Linked DNA regions of Gimesia benthica. The main gene of each other region encodes a partner of the protein of the gene in region 2 in a complex. Links are inferred from orthologs where the notes say so. Each region holds a gene or a part of one and is shown on either strand. Other genes may lie near its edges.

Region 1 (4,412 bases), 1.7 Mb from region 2 along the record:
GGGGAACATTGGTCTGGGGCAGAGCACGGCGATTGGTATTGGTGGTGACCCGATTATCGGGACGACCTTCATCGATCTTTTGGAGATGTTCCAGAACGATCCTGCGACCGAGTCGATCATGCTGATCGGTGAGATCGGGGGAACCGCTGAAATCGAAGCAGCGGAATACATCAAAGAGCATGTGACCAAGCCGGTTGCCGGTTTCATCGCCGGTAAAACAGCGCCTCCCGGAAAACGGATGGGGCACGCTGGTGCGATTATCAGCGGCGGTAGCGGAACAGCGGATGAGAAGATTGCCGCTCTGGAAGCAGCCGGTGTCGTTGTGGCGGAAAGCCCGGCAGACATGGGTGCTGCGGTCAAGCGGGCGATTGAGAAAGCCTCTTAATCGTCTTTAACAGACAGCCAAAAACAACAGGGCCGCCGGATTTAACCGGTGGCCCTGTTGTCGTTATATCAACTTGAACGGAGCAGCAGACGACTATTTTTCGTCGTCAGCACAGACCCAGGCGCTCAGTGAGGATTCGTAATCGACCAGTTCTTCGGGTTTGAAGTAGATCGGAATTTCGCGGGCAGCAGCTTCGGGGCCGTCGCTGCCGTGAACGAGGTTCATCTGGCGGCTGACGCCGAAGTCACCCCGGATGGTGCCTGGAGCGGATTCGCGACCGTTGGTGGATCCCATCATGGAGCGGACGACGGAAATGGCTTCCGGTCCTTCAGCGGCGATGGCGATAACCGGGCCGGAGGTGATGAATTCTTCGAGCAGCGGGTAGAACGGCTTTTCCACATGTTCTGCGTAATGTTCGGCGGAGAGTTCCTTGGTGACCTGCATCAGTTTGAGGCCGACAATTTTGAGGCCTTTGTTTTCGAAGCGGGACAGGATGGTGCCGGCGAGCCGGCGCTGAACCGCATCGGGTTTAATCAGGATCAGGGTGCGTTCGAGAGCCATGTGGAGTTCTTTCTATCAAGTCGATGGTCTGTATGAAACGGAGGGATCGGAATTCCCTCGCTGTACTCACTGGAATTTTGTATTGGGAAACTTAACTTATTGGCGGGGGATGCCTGGCTGGTACGGAATTTCCACGCCAGCCGGTTGAATTGAAATGAAAAATGCGATTCATTTCAACCCTGATATAGAGGATAAAATGCGGCGATCAGGAAGAAACCCGTGTTTGACAGATGCTGTCAAAAAACTGTTTGAACAGGTAATGACTGTCGTGGGGGCCGGCCGAGGCTTCAGGGTGGTATTGCACACTGAAGGCAGCATGGGTTTTGTGGCGGAGCCCGGCGACAGTGTTGTCGTTCATGTTGGTGTGGGTGACTTCGACATCGTCCGGCATGGTTTCAGGATCGATGGCAAAACCGTGGTTCTGCGAGGTGATTTCCACCTGTTTCGTGTCATGGTTGAGAACAGGTTGATTTGCGCCTCGATGTCCGAACTTGAGCTTGAAGGTCTTGCAACCGCAGGCAAGTCCGAGCAACTGGTGTCCGAGACAGATTCCGAAGATGGGGACTTTGCCCAGCAGGTTACGAATCGTCTCAATGGCGTAGGTCAACGGTTCCGGGTCTCCGGGGCCGTTGGAGAGGAAGACGCCGTCCGGGTTGAGGGCGAGAACGTCTTCCGCGGTGCAGTTTCCGGGGAGAATCGTTACGCGGCAGCCGAGCTGTTTCAGGTGACGGGGGATGTTCCACTTCATGCCGTAATCGATGGCAACGATGTGGTAATTGCTTTCCGCCTGATCTTCCCCTTCGGCCATGTTGGTGACGGTTTTTCCGGAGAGGGAGTGAGTCGAACTGCTGTGGGCCAGCGGATGCAGGCCTTCATCCCATTCGCGGGCTTCCGCGGGCAGAACTTTGCTGACCAGGTCCTGGCCGACGAGTTGCGGGCTGCTCTGGGCTTTTTTGACCAGCGATTCATCATCGAGATCGACCGTGGAGAGGACGCCGGTCATGGCGCCGGAGGTTCGGATCTTCCGCACCAGGGCGCGGGTGTCGATTCCCTGCAGTCCGATGACGCCTGCGGCTTTGAGGTATTCATCAAGAGTCTGTGTCGAGCGATAGTTGCTGGGAATTTCGCAGAGCTCACGAACGATGAAGCCCTGCAGAGCGATTCCGCCGGACTCAATATCTTCGGGGGCGATGCCGTAGTTCCCGATCTGCGGATAGGTCATGGTGACGATCTGTCCGCAGTAAGAAGGGTCGGTCAGGATTTCCTGGTACCCGGTCATGCTCGTGTTGAACACAACTTCACCGTGGACTTCTCCGTCCGCACCAAAAGCCGTCCCTGTGAATACACTGCCATCGGCAAGGGCTAACTTCGCTGTTTTCTGCATTGTCTACACTGATCTTAAGGGATTGAAGAAATTCGGGTCAAATCTGATATGTTCTATCAAAGATTGGCGCAAATAAAAAGAGACCGGCGCTGATGGCCGGCCTCTTCGGTCGTTTTTTTCAAATTTGAATTGATTCGAAAGGGAATCAGCTCAGGTCCTGGGTGAGGACGAAATTATCGATGCGGATAATGTTCTCATTCGGATCATTAAAACTGTTGAACAGTTCAGCCATGATCGCGTGAAAATGGGTCCGGCAGATCGAATAGAAGTTGTGTTTGCCGTCGCGGCGTGCTTCAATTAAGCCTGCGTCGCGAAGGAGTGCGAGATGGTGGCTCACAGCCGGCTGGCTCTGATTCAGCCTTTCACACAAGGCAGTTACGAATAATTCTTCTTCCTGGGCCAGATAAAGCATAATCCGCAGTCGCGTTTCGTCGGACAGCAGTTTGAAGACTTTAACGAGGTTTTTCTCCAGATGATCTGGCAGCGTCGGAAAACGCTGGGTCGTTCCTTCCTGGGGCGGATCCACAAGATTTGTGGCCATATCACTAGTTTCCTTTTTTAAATTCATGCAATAGAGCTCGTTTAAAACCGGTCACTTTATATACGTGACCAGCCTGTGGGGCAAATTTGTTCGTTCCACTCACGTCAGCGTGGGGAAGTTAAATCATGAAAAACAAGCAGCCAACCGCTGGCCATACCAATTGTTCAAAACATTGTGGCCCTAAATCGCCTGTACTACATGGCGCGCAGATCTCAGCTGAAATATTCAACTACTACTTGTAATGTTGCCAGACAGGCGAAAGATGTGACGTAGGAGAGTCGCTTCAGTTCAGAAATTGAAGACCGCTCCCTTATTTCGTTGGCAATTATGGTAGTGCTCTGCCCAATCGTCAACTAGTATTTATCCAGTTTATCTAATTATTCGCGAAATAAGACTTGTTTTATGTGATTAAGTCTCTTTTTAGTAAGGGGTTATGTGGTGTCTGACTCTGCGTTCTGCGATTTGACCGGTAAGAAAGCAATGGTGACCGGGTCCTCTTCGGGCATCGGAAAAGCTATTGCACTGGAGCTGGCTGAGGCGGGGGCGGACGTGCTGATCCATTATCGGGATTCGTCCCAGGCCGCAGAAGCTGTGGTGGAAGAGATCCGGAGTCGCGGACGGGAATCAGATCTGCTCTCCCTCGACCTGGCTCACCAGGAAAAGTATGACGATTTTATAAATCGAGCTTTTCAGAAATGGGGAGCATTGGACATTTGGGTGAATAACGCGGGCGTCGATCTGCTGACGGGAGATCAGGCCAAACTGGAGTATGGCGAGAAGCTCGAAAAACTGTTCAATATTGATGTGCGGGGAACCGTTCTGCTGTCGCGTGAAGTGGGACGTCGCATGAGCGAACAAGGTCATGGCTGTATACTCAATATCGGCTGGGACCAGTCGGATCGGGGAATGGAAGGCGCCAGTGGTGAGCTGTTTGCGACCAGCAAGAATGCCATCATGGGTTTCAGTCGTTCGCTGGCGGTCTCGCTGGCACCGAAGGTTCGCGTGAACTGCATCGCACCCGGCTGGATTCTGACGGCCTGGGGTGAATCGGCGAGTGAAGTCTGGCAGGAGCGAGTCAAACAGGAAACCCCGATGGACTGCTGGGGAACTCCCCAGGACATCGCCAACATGGCGCGGTTTCTTTGCAGTCGGGAAGCGGCTTACATTACCGGACAGGTCATCAATGTGAATGGGGGCGCCGTTCGCTGAGCTTCGATTACTCGGAACCGGGTTTCGACTTCGAATTCGATTCCGGCAGCAGGTAGGCAAGCAGGTCACGAAATTCCTGGAGGGTCATCTGGTCCACCAGGCCGTTAGGCATGATCGAGGTTTTGGAAGGGACCATTTCTTCGATCTCGTCGATTTTGAACGAACGGATTTTTCCGTTGGAGTCGTAAATCGAACGTTCCTTATTATTGTGCTTGTGATAAATACCCGAGGCGGTCTGACCATCGATGGTGACGATCGTCAGTGGGAGAAAGCCCGGGTCAATATCTTTACTGGGATTGATGATCGCTTCGACCAGACGTTCCCGGTTCAAA
Region 2 (5,827 bases):
CATTCACGGCGACGGACAGCGGTGCGAGGAGCTGTTCGCGTTTGGGAAGTGTGCTCAAGGCGATGCCGACACCAATCGAGAAGAGGACCACGGCGGGGACGGCGTTATTGGCCAGCGAGAAGAACGGGTTCGCCGGGATAAACAGATCGTACAGACTTTCAGTCTGGGGGCCTTCGATGATACTGGTACTGAAGAAGGCGCCTTTCTGCCAGAAGGGAAAGGAGAGCGACATCAGGCAGACCGTGAACAGGCCGATGCACCAGAGGATGAGCATCAGGCTGACGACGGTAAGGGCCATGTGCCTGGTCTGACGGATGGAAATCCGTCCGAGGTTGAGGATCAGGGAGAGCGTGATATAGGGGAGCACGGTCATCTGCAGGAGACCGATGAAGATCTCGCCGACCGTTTTCAGGGGCGCACACAGTTCGCCAAAGAACAAACCACAGGAGATCCCCAGCACCAGACTCGTGAGAATCCAGGTGGTGAGTCCCGGTTTGAAATGGGGGTGAGCGCCTTTTTCCATACGCCAGATCCTTGCCCGCTGAGGTATCAGTGCCGAAAAAATCAAATCTACATCACAGGAAACCCAGGACGGGCCATGGAGAAATCCAGGTCGGATGTGTATGTTTCCACAGAAGATACAGTAATCTGGAGTGTGAATCCAGACCTGCGAATGTTAAGGTTTCTTAACACAAAATCGTTCTTAACTCCAGACCTGTTGTACCTGTATGCCATTCTCCCTTACCTATCATAGTCGGCAGTTCCAGTTTGAAACTGCGGCGGAATTATTTTCTCCCCAGAATCTGGATCGGGGAACGGAAGCGATGCTCTCGACGGTGACGTTTGCACCAGGAGAGCGGGTGCTGGATTTGGGATGCGGCTGGGGCGTGGTGGGAATTCTGGCGGCTTCGATTGTGGGGTCGGAGAATGTGGTGATGACGGACATCGATGCCCGGGCGATTAAAGTGGCTCGACAGAACGCTGAACGGAACCAGGTTGCGGGGGTGACGATTCTGCAGAGCGATGGATTACAGGATCACCGGGAGACCGACTTCGACTGGATTCTTTCTAACCCGCCTTACCATGAGGATTTTGCGGTCGCCAAGCAGTTTATCATGAAGGGATTCAACCGGCTGAAGGTCGGCGGACGGATGGTGATGGTCACACGGCGACGGCTGTGGTACCAGAAGAAGCTGACGAGCATTTTCGGAGGGACCGAAGTGCACGAGATTGACGGCTACTTTGTGTTTCACGCGGAGAAGCGACGCGACACGTATGCCAAACGTAAGAAGCGGAACCGCTGAGGTATTGATCAGACAAGGCTGTGCTCCTCACAGAAATGAGGAGCACAGCGACTTGAGATTGCGTTTAGAGATCGGCCATCCAGTCCTGCAGGGCACGGACCTGGGGAGTGGCATCTTCGGCGAGTGCTTCGAGGGCTTTGACAACCGCGAGGCAGCCCGGGATCGTGGTGACACAGGTCACGCCATACGAAACCGATGCCGAGCGGATTTTGCCTTCGTCCGTCCGCGAGCCTTTGCCACTGGGCGTGTTGAAGATGAACTGGACTTCCTGGTTGGCCATCATGTCCAGCAGGTTGGGACGACCTTCTTTGAGCTTCTTGACGGTCGAGACTTCGAGGCCTGCTTCGCGGAGAACGCGGGCGGTGCCGGAGGTCGAGACGATCTTGAAACCGAGGTCGATCAACCGTCGTGCGGGATCGATGATCATGTCTTTGTAGAGGTCAGCCATGCTGATGAAGACGGTGCCTTCAGAAGGCAGGCTGGTATTTGCTGCGAGCTGGCTCTTGGCGAAGGCCATCGCGAAGCCATCCGAGATTCCCATGACTTCCCCGGTGGACCGCATTTCGGGGCCGAGGATGATGTCGACGCCCAGGAAGCGGGAGAAGGGGAAGACACTCTCTTTGACCGAGGTGTGTTTGGGTTTCGGTTCTTTGGTCACGTTCTGTTCCAGCAGCGAGACGCCCGCCATGACCTTGGCGGCGATTTTGGGCAGTGGAAGCCCGGTGGCCTTGGAGACGAACGGCGACGTCCGGCTGGCACGCGGGTTGACCTCGAGGATGTAGACGATGTAATCGTCTTCGGTCTTCTTCACCGCGAACTGGATATTCATCAGGCCTTTGACCTTGAGTTCGCGAGCGAGGGCGTGTGTGGCCCGTTTGATTTCGTCGATGACGGAATCGGGGAGCGAGTGAGGTGGCAGGACACAGGCCGAGTCACCGGAGTGCACACCGGCTTCTTCGATGTGTTCCATCACGCCACCGACCAGCGTGGTGATGCCGTCGGAGATGGCGTCGACATCGACTTCGATCGCGTCTTCGAGGAACTGATCGACGAGGACCGGATGGTCGGGAGAGGCATTGACCGCTTCGTTCATGTAGCGGACCAGCGATTCTTCATCGTAGCAGATTTCCATGGCCCGGCCGCCGAGCACGTAGCTGGGGCGAACCAGAATCGGATAGCTGATTTTGCGGGCGACGTTGCGGGCGCTCTCGATATTCGTGGCGATACCGTTCGGAGGCTGATGCAGTTCGAGCTTCTCGAGAATTGCCTGGAAGCGTTCACGGTCTTCGGCTGCATCGATCATTTCGGGGCTGGTACCGATGATGTTGATGCCTGCGGCTTCGAGTCCCCGGGCGAGGTTGAGCGGAGTCTGTCCGCCGAACTGCACGATGACGCCATCCGGCTGCATACGATCGCAGATGTTGAGCACATCCTCGGTGGTCAGCGGTTCGAAGAACAGATGGTCGGAGGTGTCATAGTCGGTCGAGACCGTTTCGGGATTCGAGTTGACCATGATACTTTCGATGCCCAGTTCCTGCAGGGCGAACGAAGCCTGGCAGCAGCAGTAATCGAATTCAATCCCCTGCCCGATGCGGTTGGGGCCGCCGCCGAGAATCATGATGCGGCGTTTGTGATCGGGATTGCCCGGCGTTTCGTTTTCATCTTCGTAGGTCGAGTAGAAGTACGGTGTGTAGGCTTCGAACTCGGCAGCACAGGTATCGACCTGTTTGAAGGTGGCTTCGATACCCAGGCTTTTGCGGTACTGGCGGACATCCATTTCGGTGGAGTCGAGCCAGAAGGCAAGCTGCTTGTCGGAGTAGCCGTGCTGCTTGGCCTGTTTCATGAAGGCATAGTCCAGGTCTTCCAGACGGGAGACGGCGCGGATCTTGTCTTCGAATTCCACGAGCTGACGGATGTGGTTCAGGAACCAGGGATCGATGTCGCTGAGCTCGTGGACTTCTTCGACGCTCATGCCGGATTTGAATGCGTACCGCAGGTAGAACAGCCGCTCGTCGTTGGGAATCGACAGCTTGGACTGAATCAGGTCCCGCGCGGGTTGCTTGGGGGTGCCCCAGAGATCCTTGTTACCGCCACCCAGCCCGAAGTGACCGATTTCCAGGCCGCGGAGTGCTTTCTGCAGCGATTCTTTGAAGGTACGGCCGATGGACATGGTTTCGCCTACCGATTTCATCTGCACGGTGAGGACCGGGTCGGCATCGGGGAATTTTTCGAATGTCCAGCGAGGGATCTTGGTGACGACGTAATCGATGGTTGGCTCGAAGCAGGCAAGCGTTTCCCGGGTGATGTCGTTACGGATTTCATCGAGGCGATAACCGACGGCCAGCTTGGCTGCGATTTTGGCAATCGGGAAGCCGGTCGCTTTGGAGGCGAGTGCACTGGAGCGGCTGACGCGGGGGTTCATTTCGATGATCGTCATGCGGCCCGTATCGGGATTGATGGCGAACTGCACGTTGGAACCGCCGGTTTCGACGCCGATCTCGCGGATACAGGCGATGGTCGCATCGCGCATCCGCTGGTATTCCTTGTCGGTCAGCGTCTGAGCGGGGGCGACGGTGATCGAGTCGCCGGTGTGCACACCCATCGGATCGAAGTTTTCGATCGAGCAGATGATGACGACGTTGTCGGCCTGGTCCCGCATGACCTCCATCTCGTACTCTTTCCAGCCGAGGATGGATTCTTCCAGCAGAACTTCGTTCACGGGGGAGAGAGCCAGACCGCTGCGGACTTTCTCTACGAACTCTTCACGGTTGTAAGCCACCCCACCGCCGGTACCACCGAGTGTGTAACTGGCGCGGATGATGATCGGCAGGCCGATATCTTTGACCGCGGCATTGGCTTCTTCCATGTTGTGGACCACGGCACTGCGGGGGCAGTCGAGGCCGATTTTGGTCATGGCTTCTTTGAACTGATCGCGGCTTTCCGCTTTGGCGATGACCTCTTCGCGAGCACCGATGAGTTCCACGCCCAGCTGATCAAGGATTCCGCGGCGGGCGAGGTCCATGGCTGCGTTCAGGCCGGTCTGTCCCCCCAGTGTGGGGAGCAGTGCGTCCGGCTTTTCGATTTCGATTACTTTCTGGATGTACTGCCAGGTAATCGGTTCGATGTAGGTGCGGTGAGCGGTTTCCGGGTCCGTCATGATGGTTGCGGGGTTGGAGTTAACCAGCACCACTTCATAACCATCTTCGCGGAGGGCCTTACAGGCCTGCGTTCCCGAATAGTCAAATTCACATGCCTGCCCGATGACAATCGGACCGGAGCCAATAATCAAAATCTTCTTAATGTCGTCGCGTCTAGGCACTTTTTTAGATCACTTTCAACAGCAAATGTACATTATCATGCGAATGTCGTAGCGAATTTCTGCGCAAATCTTCCCAACGTTAACAAGCACACCAAAATAATCAAGCAAGGCAGACCAGAAAGTGACAGAACGCGCTTTGAAACGTGGTTCCGTTGTGGCGAGGACAGCAGGCGACTTGAATCGGCAGTTCTTTCAGTCGGTGAAGGGATACGGTCAACGAACTCTATTTTAGCGGAGCTGGATTGGCTGAGTTCACAAGAGACAGACACAACGAACAGCAGCTTACAACAGTGGTGTGGCTCGAATTTTCAGTGGCGTTGATTGAGGTAAGTGGTAACAGTCGAATAATTTTCGGGTTGAGTGCCGGATAAAGTGTATCTCTGGGTCTGGATTGTTGTAGTGGTTGTGCTGATTGCGTTGCGGGAGGCAGGATGTGCGTAAGTCTTTAAAAGAGAACATTTTGGATTTGCAACTCCGATAACCGCTCGATTTTCGTCCAGATAGACAAATTGATTCCTTCACCTCCTTTCAGATACAGGGAATTACCGCACACCAGTTTTCGAAATGTGAAGCTTCTCAAAATGTGTTGCTTTAACGCCACATGTTGCGGGAACGGGACATAAACTTGATTTGACAGCAGATCTATTCGGTCGAGTTCTCTCGCCTCTGCTCTCTGATCAAACTGATGACGGCCTGTGGAAAGGTGAAAGAAACTCCCATCGAATACGTACTGACTTGAGAATGAACGACTATGGATCTCCATCAGCAAATTGACATTATCTGGATTCTGCTCTGCAGTATCTTTGTCCTGTTTATGCAGGCGGGATTCTGTTGTCTGGAATCGGGACTCTCCCGCTCGAAAAACAGTATTCACGTGGCGATTAAAAATATCGTCGACGTGAGTCTGGTGGGTGTGCTGTACTGGATTTTCGGTTTTGGTCTGATGTTTGGTACCACGACCGGCGGCCTGATTGGAACTTCACACTTCCCGTTTATCAATCCGGGAACGAATATCTTCCTGTCGGCGTTCTTTCTGTTTCAGTTGATGCTTTGTGCGACTGCAGCCACGATTGCTTCGGGAGCCTCTGCGGAACGGATGCGGTTTACCGCCTACCTGATTCTGGCGGTGGTCCTGGGGGCATCATTTATCCCGTATTCGGTCACTGGGCCTGGACGAGTCACTTTGCCGGTAAAACACCCGGCT

What was found. The genes of interacting proteins can lie anywhere in the genome.
Region 1: the proteins of carB (region 2) and carA are in contact, whole or in part, in a solved structure (PDB 1KEE), measured with the Escherichia coli proteins. The link is inferred for Gimesia benthica from one-to-one orthologs.

The regions. Positions count from the first base shown.
Region 1 is NZ_CP043930.1:2,153,639-2,158,050, reverse strand. Bases 242-3,154 are described here. They hold carA (glutamine-hydrolyzing carbamoyl-phosphate synthase small subunit), read right to left. Parts: upstream 2,331-3,154; coding sequence 1,152-2,330; downstream 242-1,151. Other genes in these bases: F1728_RS08120 (ArsR/SmtB family transcription factor), read right to left, coding at 2,476-2,871; ndk (nucleoside-diphosphate kinase), read right to left, coding at 479-946; sucD (succinate--CoA ligase subunit alpha), read left to right, coding at 242-385. Also shown: more of sucD, read left to right, coding at 1-241; F1728_RS08115 (SDR family NAD(P)-dependent oxidoreductase), read left to right, coding at 3,310-4,080; F1728_RS08110 (PVC-type heme-binding CxxCH protein), read right to left, coding at 4,088-4,412. UniProt on the Escherichia coli protein: Small subunit of the glutamine-dependent carbamoyl phosphate synthetase (CPSase).
Region 2 is NZ_CP043930.1:3,834,996-3,840,822, forward strand. What follows is about bases 1,169-4,958. They hold carB (carbamoyl-phosphate synthase large subunit), read right to left. Parts: upstream 4,624-4,958; coding sequence 1,369-4,623; downstream 1,169-1,368. Other genes in these bases: F1728_RS14660 (class I SAM-dependent methyltransferase), read left to right, coding at 1,169-1,304. Also shown: F1728_RS14655 (cation:dicarboxylate symporter family transporter), read right to left, coding at 1-523; more of F1728_RS14660, read left to right, coding at 729-1,168. UniProt on the Escherichia coli protein: Large subunit of the glutamine-dependent carbamoyl phosphate synthetase (CPSase).